One region of the Paenibacillus sp. J5 genome, then DNA from elsewhere that is predicted to be linked to it. Evidence: predicted binding sites of a transcription regulator. Region 1 holds the regulator's gene; each other region holds the start of a gene.
The links. Region 1 encodes Rex, which represses fermentation and respiration genes when NADH is low (regulators of the CRP and FNR family bind a similar motif). Its sites were predicted from a motif close to TTGTGAAATATTTCACAA; they were not measured.
Positions count from the first base shown of each region.

Region 2: the regulator Rex is predicted to act here: its motif matches at 2,207-2,224, upstream of nadA (quinolinate synthase NadA).
Region 3: the regulator Rex is predicted to act here: its motif matches at 1,911-1,928, upstream of adhE (bifunctional acetaldehyde-CoA/alcohol dehydrogenase).
Region 4: the regulator Rex is predicted to act here: its motif matches at 1,395-1,412, upstream of nirB (nitrite reductase large subunit NirB).

Region 1 is NZ_JBUEDD010000012.1:106,339-109,552, reverse strand. Features, by position in the region: gene ACY1JZ_RS20935 (cell wall elongation regulator TseB-like domain-containing protein) at 1-71, opposite strand, end outside; gene ACY1JZ_RS20930 (amidohydrolase) at 71-1,375, opposite strand; gene ACY1JZ_RS20925 (redox-sensing transcriptional repressor Rex) at 1,372-2,013, opposite strand; gene dinG (ATP-dependent DNA helicase DinG) at 2,010-3,214, opposite strand, start outside.
Region 2 is NZ_JBUEDD010000019.1:16,012-19,225, forward strand. Features, by position in the region: gene nadB (L-aspartate oxidase) at 1-1,035, opposite strand, end outside; gene nadA (quinolinate synthase NadA) at 1,067-2,005, opposite strand; gene ftsH (ATP-dependent zinc metalloprotease FtsH) at 2,384-3,214, opposite strand, start outside.
Region 3 is NZ_JBUEDD010000004.1:407,424-410,637, reverse strand. Features, by position in the region: gene adhE (bifunctional acetaldehyde-CoA/alcohol dehydrogenase) at 1-1,761, opposite strand, end outside; gene sda (sporulation histidine kinase inhibitor Sda) at 2,408-2,551, opposite strand; gene ACY1JZ_RS09385 (YheC/YheD family protein) at 2,796-3,214, opposite strand, start outside.
Region 4 is NZ_JBUEDD010000002.1:258,250-261,463, forward strand. Features, by position in the region: gene nirB (nitrite reductase large subunit NirB) at 1-1,337, opposite strand, end outside; gene ACY1JZ_RS03705 (Crp/Fnr family transcriptional regulator) at 1,655-2,212, shown strand; gene hmpA (NO-inducible flavohemoprotein) at 2,179-3,214, opposite strand, start outside.

The DNA.
Region 1 (3,214 bases):
AGCAGAGCGGATACGATAGCCAGCACCCAGCGACCAGGCGTCATCAGCCTGGATTTGGAGCGTGCACGCATTATCGACGCTCCAGCGCCTCGAAGCGAGCCTGTGCTTCATGCAGGATGCGTTCCTCATCCAGATGCACACAATGCCCGTTCTCCACCACCTGGCGCCCGTCCACCCATACATCCACCACGTCGCGGCCCGAAGCAGCATAGACCAGATGGGAGATATAGTCTGTACGAGGGAAGAAATGTGGCTGATCTATATTCAGCGCTATAAAGTCCGCCTTCATGCCAGCGCGCAAGCGGCCGAGCTCCTGCTCCTGCCAGAGCGTCTGCGCCCCGTATACGGTTCCCAACTGCAACGCCGTGAGCGCAGGCACCGCTGTAGGATCGCCGCTCGTACCTTTATGAATAAGCGCAGCCAGCCTGATCTCATCGAACAGGTCGAGGTTGTTGTTGCTAGCAGCGCTATCAGTGCCCAGTGATACAGTCACGCCAGCCTTCAGCAGCTCGGGCACCCGCGCCACACCGCTTGCCAGCTTGAGATTGCTGGCCGGGTTGTGCGATACGCCAACCTTATGGGCTGCCAGTACTTCGATTTCCTCATCTGTCAGATGAACGCCATGGGCAATGAACGAAGGACGGGAGAATACGCCCAGCTTCTGCAGGTGCTCAACAGGGCGGCAGCCATAATCTCGCACATTTTGCTCGACCTCGGCCAGCGTCTCCGACATATGCGTATGCATCGGCAGGTCGAGATCATGCGCCGCCTGTACGAATTGCTCGATGAAGGCCGGAGGGCATGTATACGGCGCATGCGGCGACATCATCGTGCGAATCCGCCCGTCAGCGCGGCCATTCCAGCTCTTGGCGAACTCCACTGCCTCCGCCAGCTTGGCGCGCTGCTCCTCCTCGGAGCATAGTCCGATCGCGCCGCGTGTCAACCAGCCGCGCATCCCTGATTGCTCGACCACCTGCGCCACGATGTCCATCCGGTCATACATATCGACAAAGGTCGTCGTACCGCTCTTGAGCATCTCCAGCACAGCCAGCGATGTACCTACGCGCGTATCTTCATCGACGTATTTGCCTTCCATCGGCCACATATAATCCTGCAGCCATGACTGCAGCGTCTTGTCATCCGAATAGCCCCGCAGCAGCGACATCGCCGCATGTCCATGCGTATTAATCAAGCCGGGCATGTACAGCTTGCCAGCTCCCTTGACCACACGCGCGCCTTCGGTCAGCGCTAACTCCGGGGCCGCCTCGCCAATATACACAATCCTGTCGTCCTCGATAACCATATGCCCGCTCACTACAGGCTGATCCTCATTCATCGTGACAAATATACCGTTCTCAATCCACAGGCGGCTCATAATGATGACTCTCCTTCATTCTCCAGATAATAGGCCAGACTCAGCAGCTCGCGCGTAAAATCGGCATGATGGATGCGGACGCTCTCCGGCACCTTCAGAATAATCGGGGCAAAGTTCAGTATCCCCTCGACGCCTGCTTCAACCAACTGGTCTGCCACATTTTGCGCTTCGGCCGCAGGTACCGTAATAATGCCGATCCGAATGTTGTTGCTTGCAATCGTCTCCTTCAATAGCTCCATCGGCTGAACCGTCAAGCTATTAATACGTGTACCGACCTTGGCGGGAACGGCATCAAAGACGGCTGTAATCTTCATATTGTCCTTAATATACATATTATAATTGCATAGCGCATGTCCCAGATTACCCGCTCCAACCAATGCCACGTGAAGCGTCTGGTTCAGCTTGAGAATCTGCCGAATCTTCTCAATCAGATAATTGACATCATAACCGATGCCCTTGCGGCCAAATTCACCGAAGTAAGCCAGATCCTTGCGGATCTGCGCGGGGTTCAGATCCAGCCTCTGTCCCAGATCCTGAGAAGAGACGGTCTGCACCTCGCGCTTGTTCAACTCATTCAAAAATTGAAGATAAATGGGAAGACGGCGAACGACCGCTTCAGATATTTTGGGCTGCTTCACCCTTCTTCCTCCTTTGCTTCATCGGCAAGCCATTGTCTCATTCGAGGAACGATCTTGTCCACATGCATATGCTCAATCTTGGGGCCAGGGAGAGAATACAAGAAATATTTTCCATAGTACGTCTCCAACACCCGCGTATCATACAAGAGCACCACCCCGCGATCGCGACTGCTCCGCACAAGTCGTCCGAAGCCTTGCTTGAAGCGAATGACCGCTTGCGGAATGGACAGCTTCATGAATGGATTCTGCTTCTGCTGCACCAGCAGCTCCGACTTGGCCTCGACGAGCGGATGATTGGGCGGCTGAAAGGGCAGACGCACGATGGCCAGCGCCGTCAGCGCATCACCGGGAATATCTACTCCCTCCCAGAAGCTGCTTGTGCCGAGCAGCACGGATGCCTGATTCTGCTGAAAGCGCCGTGTCAGCTTGCTGCGATTGCCGCTGTCAATGCCTTGCCCCAGCACTTGAATGCCTGAGGAGGACAGCTCCTCCTTGAGCGGATCATACACCAGACGCAGCATCTTGTAGGAGGTGAACAGCACGAGCATCTTCCCCCCGGTCTCGCGCGCTGCTGCGGCCAGAGATTCGGTCAGGCGGGCGATGAACTGCGGATCGCCGGCAGGGCCCTTGACACTCGGGAAATCGCGCGGAATAATGACCAATGCCTGATCGCGGTAATTGAACGGCGACGGCAACTGGACGGTCTTCAGCTTGCCCTCCTTCTCATGCCAGCTTAGACCAAGCTGCTCGCTCGCATACTGAAACGACTTCTGAATCGATAGGGTGGCAGAGGTGAGCGTGATGCTTTTTTTCGTATCAAAAAAATGCTTCTTCAGTTGCCCGCTTACATCTGCCGGCACGGCGAACAACTGCACGGATTTGGCCCGGTATTGGGGCGAAGCCTCAATCCAGTGGACGATGTTGCTATCCTCCATCTTCACGAAGATGCGCAGATCATCCTTCAGCCGGTTCACGTCCTTCACTATGCCATTCAGATCCGTGACGAGCGCCTGCACAGCATGCTCCTCAATGCGATCCTTAATGTCCGACAGCAGCTTGTCCAGCGTCTTCGTCATGCGGCTAAGCTGGGTGTGCAGATTGTTCTCCAGCATCGTAATTTCGTCCCAGGCAGGCGGCAGCTCCTCTGCTTTGAGCCGCAGCACCGCAGGCATATTCTCCTGCGTATCGGCTGGAGCCGCGC
Region 2 (3,214 bases), on a different contig from region 1:
AGCCACCGGAATCCAATCCGTCGTGAGATCGAGCCCATACGTTAGGCAAAATTCATAGATCGTCGGGAAACGGTGCTTGACCATCTCCGCCGATTCATGGGTGACGTCCAGATAGACGAAGGTCGAACGTGTCGCTTCGATCTCGCTGACGATGGCTCGCGCGACGACATCGCGTGGCGCAAGCTCGAGCTGCTCATGGTATTTCTCCATGAAGCGCTCGCCTTTGATATTGCGAAGCACAGCGCCCTCGCCACGCACAGCCTCCGAGATCAGGAAGCGTGGAGCACCCGGATAGCATAATGAAGTTGGATGGAATTGGATGAATTCCACATCCTGTATGTAGGCGCCTGCGCGATAAGCCATCGCGATACCGTCACCTGTTGCGACATCTGGATTGGTTGTATAACGGTACAGTTGTCCGGCTCCACCGGAGCAGAGCACAGTTGCCTTGCCGCGAACGAACAGCTTCTGTCCATCCGGCTTCTGTACCAGCGCACCACAGCACTCTCCATCGGTCGTGATGAGATCGATGACGAAGTGATCGTCCCATACCTCTATATTCGGATGCGTCTTCGCCTTCTCTGATAGCGCACGCACAATCTCGTACCCTGTCGCATCCCCGTTCGCATGCAGAATGCGGCGTTGGCTATGCGCGCCCTCCTTGGTCAAGGCGTATTCTCCGTCCTCCAGGTCGAACTGCGTTCCCATCTGGATCAGATCCTCGATGCCCTGCGGCCCCTCGTGCACCAGCACGCTTACTGCATCATGGCTGCATAATCCTGCTCCGGCAATCAGCGTATCCTGACGGTGGTAAGCAGGAGAATCGTCCTCGGAGATGACCGCCGCAATTCCCCCCTGTGCATACCGGGTATTGCTGTCCATGACCGATTTTTTGGTAATCATAAGTACGTTATTATTTTCACTAGCTTGAATGGCAGTGAACAAGCCTGCGATTCCAGCACCGATGACGATGACATCCTTCTCGACTACCGGCAGCTCATCCAGCGCAACGTCTACTAAATATCTGGGAATCATTCGCTTTCCTCCTACAAGGAAGTAGCGCATGCTACTTCACTTGCAGCATGCGCTCCAGGGATAGCCTTGCTTGGTTGGCAACATGAGGCGGAACATAAATCTGAGGCTGCATCGTCTCCAGACATTTCACGAGCTTCTTCAGATTATTGACCTTCATATTGGGACATACCAGGTACTTGGTTGCAAAATGGAAGGTCTTGTCCGGGCTGTCCTTGCGAAGCTGGTAGCCGGTACCGTCCTCTGTGCCAACGATAAATTCCTTGTTCGGGGATTCCTTGCAATATTTAATAATAGCAGTCGTGCTGCCGACAAAATCGCCCATCTCCACAACTTCAGGACGACACTCGGGGTGGACAACAAATTCCGCGTTCGGGTACTTGGCTTTCATCTCGACAACATCCTTGACGGTCAACATATCATGCGTGTTGCAGTAGCCTTCCCAGATAATCATCTTCTTGTCGGTCTTCTGCTGGACGTAATGGCCCAGATTCTTGTCCGGCACCCAGATCACCTCGTCGCCCTCGACCGAGTTGACCACCTTGACTGCATTTGCAGACGTACAGCAAATGTCCGTCTCCGCCTTAATCTCCGCGGACGAGTTAATATACGTCACAACGGTCGCATTCGGATGCTGTGCCTTCAGCTTGCGCAGTCCATCTACATTCACCATATCTGCCATCGGGCAACCGGCTCGCTCGTCCGGGATAATCACAGTCTTGTTCGGAGCCAAAATCTTGGCGCTCTCTCCCATAAAATGAACGCCGCAAAATACGATCGTATCCGCATCCGTCTCGGCAGCCTTCTGGGCGAGCAGGAAGGAGTCCCCGCGAAAATCGGCAACCTCCTGAATTTCATCGCGCTGATAATAATGAGCCAGTATAATGGCGTTGCGTTCCTTCTTCAATTCCAGCAGACGTTCGCGCAGCTCGCGATTCTGCTGCTCCTTGCGTTCCAATGCCAATGCTTCCACGGCAAACCCTCTCCTTGTATGTCATCAGGCTGCGCCAAGGCGCTCTCCCTAGTGTAGCCAAAGCTTGACTATTTGATGAAGTTACACTTTAATTTACACAACGCAGACTACCCTGTCAACAAGCTTCAAAGCCCGCCACTACCGAATATGTTGCCCCTAGCTTGCTTAATCGTTCCGCTACGTTGCCTTATAGCTGAATGCGTGTAATAAATTTCACAAGCGCAGCTTGATACCGATGTAGAATGGCTGATGCCGTCCTTAACGGGGCAAGGCTTGATTTCGCGAAACTACGGAAGACCTTGTAAGGTGAACCGCAAATAATCATTCCTTACAATCAAAAAAAAGCTGCCCTCCAGTGAAGGGCAGCATCGTAACCAATTAAGCTTTATTATTCTCTCCGTCATCGTCGCCTGGCTTCGATTCCGGGATGTCTCCATTAGCAGGCGCCTCTTCATCCTTGCGTGTCTGGATGCGCACAGTAACGTCGCCCACCTCATCCACGATCGGCTCGGCATGGGACTCCTGCGGAGTCTCCCCCTCCGTGCTTCCAGCCAGAGAGCCTGTATCGATCAGACGCTTGATCTGTTCGAATTCCAGTGTCTCCTCAGCCAGCAGCGTCTGAGCAATCAGATGAACTTCCTTGCTCTTCTCGTTCAGCAGTTCCTTGGCACGAGTGTAGCAGTCGTTAATAATCGACTGCATCTCCTGATCGATCTCATAGGCAATAGCGTCAGAATAGTTCTGCTCATGACCCAGATCACGACCCAGGAATACCTGGCCTTGCGAGTTGCCGAACTGCATCGGTCCGAGCTTGTCGCTCATCCCATACTCCATAATCATCGAGCGGACGATACCGGTCGCTTGCTTGAAGTCGCTGTAAGCGCCCGTACCAATCTCACCGATGAACAGCTCCTCTGCAACGCGGCCGCCGAGCAAGCCGGTGACTTTGTCCAGAAGCTCTTGCTTGGTAACCAGCATCCGATCTTCCTTAGGTAACATAATGACATATCCGCCTGCGCGTCCGCGCGGGATGATCGTTACCTTGTGTACCGCATCGGCATGCTCCAGGAAGTAGCCGATAATTGTGTGGCCCGCTTCATGATAAGCGACAATCCGCTTCTCGCGGTCACTAATGACACGGCTCTTCTTCTCGGTACCGACGATGACGCGGTCAATCGCCTCATCCATCTCGATCATCGCGATGTCCTT
Region 3 (3,214 bases), on a different contig from region 1:
TTTGTACACCCGCTTGCGAATATCCAGGAACTTCTGCTTGAGCGAATGGAAGCTGGTATCCGGGTATTCGTAGAACAGCCACATTGCCTTGGCCGCATCCATCGGCGAGCCGCCGCCGAGTGCGATGATACAGTCTGGCTGGAAGGCCTCCATCATCGCCCGTCCCCGCTCTACAGTGTCAACCGATGGGTCGGGCTCTACATCCGAGAACACCTCGATGTATACAGGCTTCGTCCGCTTGCGCAAGTAGTATTCCAGCTTCTCGACGTAGCCCAGCTTCACCATCGTTTCGTCGGTGACGACCATCACGCGCGAGATGTCCGGCATCTTCTCCAGATATTGCGTCGAATCCTTCTCGAAGTATACTTTAGGCGGTACCTTGAACCATTGCATATTGACGGTTCTGAAGGCAACACGCTTGATGTTGAGCAGGTTGACTGCCGATACGTTCGAGGTCGTCGAGTTATGTCCATACGAGCCGCAGCCGAGCGTCAGCGACGGCAGGTTCGTATTATACAGATCACCGATCGCGCCATGAGTGGAAGGAGCATTGACGATAACGCGTCCGGTCTGCAGCCGCTTGGCGAAGCTGTCGATCACGTCCTGATTGTTGGAATGGATGACCGAGGAGTGACCCAGCCCTCCGAAGGCAACAACCTCCGCCGCGCGCTCGATTCCTTGCTCTGCTGTCTTCACCTTATAGCATGCCAGTACAGGACTGAGCTTTTCTGCGGACAATGGATAGGCTTCGCCGACACCCTGCAGCTCTGCAACGAGGATTTTCGTGTTGTCCGGTACTTGCAGACCTGCCATAGCGGCGATGCTAACGGCACTCTGTCCGACAATGACGGCATTGACGGCGCATTTCTCCTTGTTAATGACCAGCTTGGAGACTTGCTCAGTCTCGGCCTTGTTCAGGAAGTAGCAGCCATTCTCCTTCATCAGCTTCTTCACCTGATCATAGATCGGTTCCTCGATGATAACCGACTGCTCGGATGCACAGATCATGCCGTTATCGAACGTTTTGGACAAGATCAGATCCGTTACCGCCTGCCCCAGATTGGCCGATTGCTCGATGAAGCAAGGGACGTTGCCTGGGCCAACGCCTAGCGCCGGCTTGCCTGTGCTGTACGCCGACTTCACCATGGATGCTCCGCCTGTGGCCAGCACGAGCGCCACATCCGGGTGATTCATGAGCAGTTGCGTTGCCTCCAGCGAAGGCGTCTCGATCCACTGCACGCAATGGGCAGGAGCGCCATTAGCAACCGCGGCTTCCAGCAGCGTCCGTGCAGCAGCAGCACTGCTCTTCTGTGCGGATGGATGGAAGGCGAAGATGATCGGGTTGCGGGTTTTGGTCGCGATCAGCGTCTTGAACATTGTCGTAGATGTCGGATTCGTAACCGGTGTTACCCCTGCGATGATGCCGACCGGCTCCGCTACCAGTTGATAGCTTTCATACGGATTTTCCTCAATTACGCCGACGGTTTTGCTGCCCTTGATGTGGTGGTATATATATTCCGTCGCAAAGATGTTTTTCGTAATCTTGTCCTCGTAGACACCCCGTCCTGTTTCCTCTACTGCCATCTTTGCCAAGTACATATGCCGATCCAGTCCCGCCAGCGCCATTGCCTGTACAATTCGGTTGACCTGTTCCTGATCGAGCTTGAGATACGCCTCTTGCGCCTTTCTCGCTCGCGCGACTAACTGGTTCACCTCATCCTGTGCAGGTTGGGCATTCAGATTGCTCTCTTTAACAGCCATGATTACTCCTCCTTTGACAATGCAGGTAGCCTCATTCCGTCTGATTATGCTGCAGTGCAGCTTCTTTTAACGTATGCTTGGGGCGCCTGATGAAGTCGTGTATTGGATCTTCTTGATACCTCTATGCTACACCAGTTTCATATATATGTATGTGATATTTTTCACATAATAAAAAAGTAAAATATGGTATGGTGTTGAGATGCAGTGAACGTTAACGCTGACAGATCGCATCACGCCTCGGCCTGTTAGCTGCTTATGCGTTGCTCAGGCACACTCGTACAATGTTCACACAATGTATGCGCATGGCCGCAACAAAAGCAGGGCACCCTACCCTTGGCCAATATTACGTCAGAGCTGATCTGACAGCCAAAGGAGGGTGCCACCCGTGTTATGTCCGGTGTGTAATGGTATTCGTGTGCTTAACGCTGTATGTCCCGTCTGTGAGGCCAGCTTGATTGACGACGGCAGAGTGCAGGATCAGTCTGATCCCTATGCCCCCTACCAGCCGCGAAGTGAGAATACCGGACACTTGTCCTCTTCCTGCAACGAAGCTTGCTGCGAGCATAGCTGCCATTGCAGAAATTGCGGGCTAGAAGTACAATTCCAGGTCAATGAGTGGGAGTCAATGGGTGAATGAAGCAGACAGTCATGCGCCTAGTCGATGATTCGTTGGCTCAATCTCTCTTTTTCTGATCTCTGCGAAGAGCAGTCCAATAAACTCGGGGTCCAAATTTAACTGAAGCGCCAAGTTGTAACTGTCTACAAGCAGCTCATCTGAAAGGATCTCCATCCCAAACACCATCCTTCCCTATTTCTTCCTCCTCATCTTAACATGCCCCTAATATAAGAACAATCGTTCCGTTATCCACATCATCATGTGGAAATCATGTGCATACTTTGTGGACACGCTTCAGAAACCAAGGAAATACAAAGTAGGATAATGTGGATAAAATTATACACAACCTTCCAGATGTGTTCTGTGATAAAAAAAAGAAATGCATATTCGTTAATCTATAGAGTTATGCTTTCAGCGATTATTGAGGCCTTGTGTTCACTTCAAAAATCCAGATCTTCCCGTTCTTGTCGAGCCCATAATCAAACCCGAGCTGTCCGATGCCAGGAAACCGACTCTCCAGCACCTGCGTCGAGATTCGCGTCAGCTCCCTCATCTCCTGCTTCTTGCGCACCACCATGCCCCCAGACAGCGAGCGCCGAATGCCTTGGGCTGCCGTCATCTGTGAACCACCCCGGCACAGGTTGGTAACGAACAGGCCATGCCTGGCTAATCGTCCCACCATGGAACGGATGCCCCAATGTTCTCCCGCCTTGACATGCTTCACACGGTAATCGATTGGCCTGCCGCTAATCGTTGCTAGATGAATGCCTCGCTGAATCAAATAGCTTCTGCCTTTCTTCAGCCCGGACAGAGCAGAGACCAGACCGTCAAATGTAG
Region 4 (3,214 bases), on a different contig from region 1:
TGACCCTTCGATACGCCGTTGCAGCCGCAGACGATCTCATCATCCGGCATAGCGGCGATCCGATCCATCGGAGATTTCCCGCCGGAGGCGGTTCCCATGAATTCTTCATACAGTGCTTCCGTCATCTCTGCTTGCGACCGCACCCATTGGTTCATGACCGCCGAATCGCTCACGTCTCCGAACAGCACGCCGCCAACGATCGTTTTATCGCGAAGCAGCAGCTTCTTGTACGTCCCCTTCCAATCATCCTGCTTGCGCAGCACAGTCAGCTCGGGACTATCCTGGAAGATGCCCGCCGAGAACACATCGACGCCGGATATTTTCAGCTTGGTCGAGGTGAAGGAGCCTTCATATGGGGCCGTATCGACGCCGCCCAGCCGTTTGGCAAGCACCTGTCCTTGCTCGAACAGCGGGGCTACGAGGCCATAGCAGACGCCCCGGTGCTCGGTACATTCGCCAACGGCATAGACATCCGGCGCCGAGGTCTGCATATAATCATCGACGACAATGCCGCGTCCGGTATGAATTCCGCTATTCTCCGCGACCTTGATGTTAGGGCGAATGCCCGCTGCCATTATGACCAGATCCGCCTCCAGCTCCGTTCCATCGGCAAAGCGCAGCGCTTGTACCCTTGCATCGCCCACCAGCTCATTCGTCTGCTTCTCCAGCAGGAAACGTATCCCCTGGCGCTCCAGCTCCGCCTTCAGCATGATCGAGGCTTGTGGATCAAGCTGACGTTCCATGAGATGCGGCATCAGATGCACCACCGTTGTCTCCATGCCCAGTTGTACCAAGCCCTTGGCTGCTTCCAGACCGAGCAGTCCGCCTCCGATAACAGCCGCCTTGCGATACACCGCCGAAGCTTGCAGCATTGCTTGACAATCAGCGATGTCACGAAATCCGATGACCCCTTCCTTATCTGCACCGGGGATCGGCAGAATAATCGGATTGGAGCCGGTGGCAATGATCAACTTGTCGTAGGAATGAGCCATCCCATCCTCTGTGTACACGAGATGCCCATTCGTATCGATGTGCGTAATAGCTGTGCCGGTATGGAGTGTAATTCCGTTCTCCTCATACCAGGCCAGCGGATGCAGGATAATCTCTTCCATCGTCTTGCTGCCCTCCAGCACATAGGAGAGCATGATGCGGTTATAATTTGGATGCGGCTCATTGCCGAATACCGTAATTTCATATCGTGAAGGCGCCAGCTTGAGCAGTTGCTCGATGGCATTCATTCCAGCCATACCGTTGCCGATCAGCACGAGCCTTTCCTTAGCGGAGCTGGCAGCGCGTCTTGCTATCGTATCGTTTCGTAGGGCTTGATCTTCTTTCATGTGAATCGCCTCCGTTTCTTGCTTACTTCATAGTTTAGCTGGTTATCGGCGCAATCGTTATGATAAATCTCACAATCCACAAAGTTATCTGGTTATCAGACATCTACTCTATGGAGCATTCATACTTTCATTCTCATTTGGCTAGCTGACTTACTTCAACCGTAAACCTCCCCCGAGCACAGTGGCTCTCCTGAAATGCAAATCACGCGTTTTCAGTCTTTACATTCCGCGTCGTATGGGCTATATTTCAGTTGAAACCCGGCCGCCTGCGGCGAGCCGGATAGGATCATGCCCCCGAAGGAAGGAGAGAAAGCGCGATGCTGTTGCACAAAGGCGAGGTATTGTTTCGCCAAGGAGACATCGGGCCGCTCTACCAGCTCGAGAGCGGGATGCTCAAAATTGTAAGACTCCATGAGAATGGCCATCAAATGCTAATGAACCTGATCACACCCGGCGAAGTCATCCCGCATCATTCCTTAATTACCCAGCAGCCCTACCATGGAACGGCTGTTGCCCTTACAACCTGCGAGGTAACACTCCTCCCCGCCGCTGCATGGTACCAGTCCCTGCTCGATGAGCCAGGCAAGAGCGTGGACATCGCACTCAAGCTGCAGAACAAGCTGCGGATGATGCAGCAGCGAATTGACCAGCTCACCCATCCCGAGCCTGCCCAGCGGCTTGCGAAGCTGCAAGGCTGGTTCGAGCAATATCTGTCTCTGCCCAGCGGACAACTGACCGATCTGCTCACCCAGGAGGAGATTGGTCAGTTGATTGGCCTGCGCCGCGAGACCGTTAACCGGCTGCTTCGCTCATCCGCTGATGCAGTAGAGCAGAAGCATGCTCAGAGTGTGCCGGCTGGCCCGAAAAATTCATAGTGCATATCCGTATCGGCTACTCCGTTTGCCACCAGCTCCTGCTTGACTGCACGCATGAACGGCGTAGAGCCGCAGAAATAATAGACGGCATCACGCTCAGGAACAGCTTGCTCCAGCCAGGCTGCATCGAGGGCTGAATCAGCTACGGCATGTCTTGCTTCCAGCTCGCCGCCTGCTGTCTCACGGTAGAAATAGTATGCGGACAGATTCGGATGAACGTCGACCAGGCCATCCACATGGTCCTTCAGCGCATGCCGCTGCAGGCTGACAGCGGCATGAATGAATACGATGCGGCGCTTCGAGCCGGCCTCTACCAACGCATTCAGCATGCTGACCAGCGGTGTCAGCCCCACGCCGCCGCTAATCAACACAATCGGTCTTGTATCCTCCAGGTCAAGACAGAAATCGCCTGCCGGAGCAGACAGCGGCAGCACATCCCCCACCTGAATGCGCTGGTGCAGCACATTGGAGACCTTGCCTGCCGGTTGGCTGCCGCGCGCATCCTCCCGCTTGACTGTAATGCGATAGTAGGACTTGCCCGGACTATCCGAGAGCGAGTATTGACGAATATGGGAGTATTCCTCTTCTGCGCTTTCATACTTGATGCTAACATATTGTCCTGGAAGATAAGTGGACAAGGGACCACCATCCTGAGGAACCAGGTAGAAGGAAGTAATCTGCGACGTCTCCACAACCTTGCGCTGCACGACAAACGGCCGGAAGTCAGCCCATCCCCCCTGCTGCTGCTCCGCCTCCTTGTACATTTCCTCCTCCACATCGATGAAGACCTGGGCGATTACACCATAAGCCTCTGCCCATGCGCCTATGATCTCATCCGTTGCCGCATCCCCCAGCACATCCTTGATCGCCTTCAGCAATTGCTCGCCCACAATCGGATAATGCTCCTTACGAACGCCAAGACTGCGGTGCTTATGTGCAATCTGCTTCACCACGGGCAGGATCATGCCTAATTGGTCAATATGCTTCGCTGCCGCATAGACC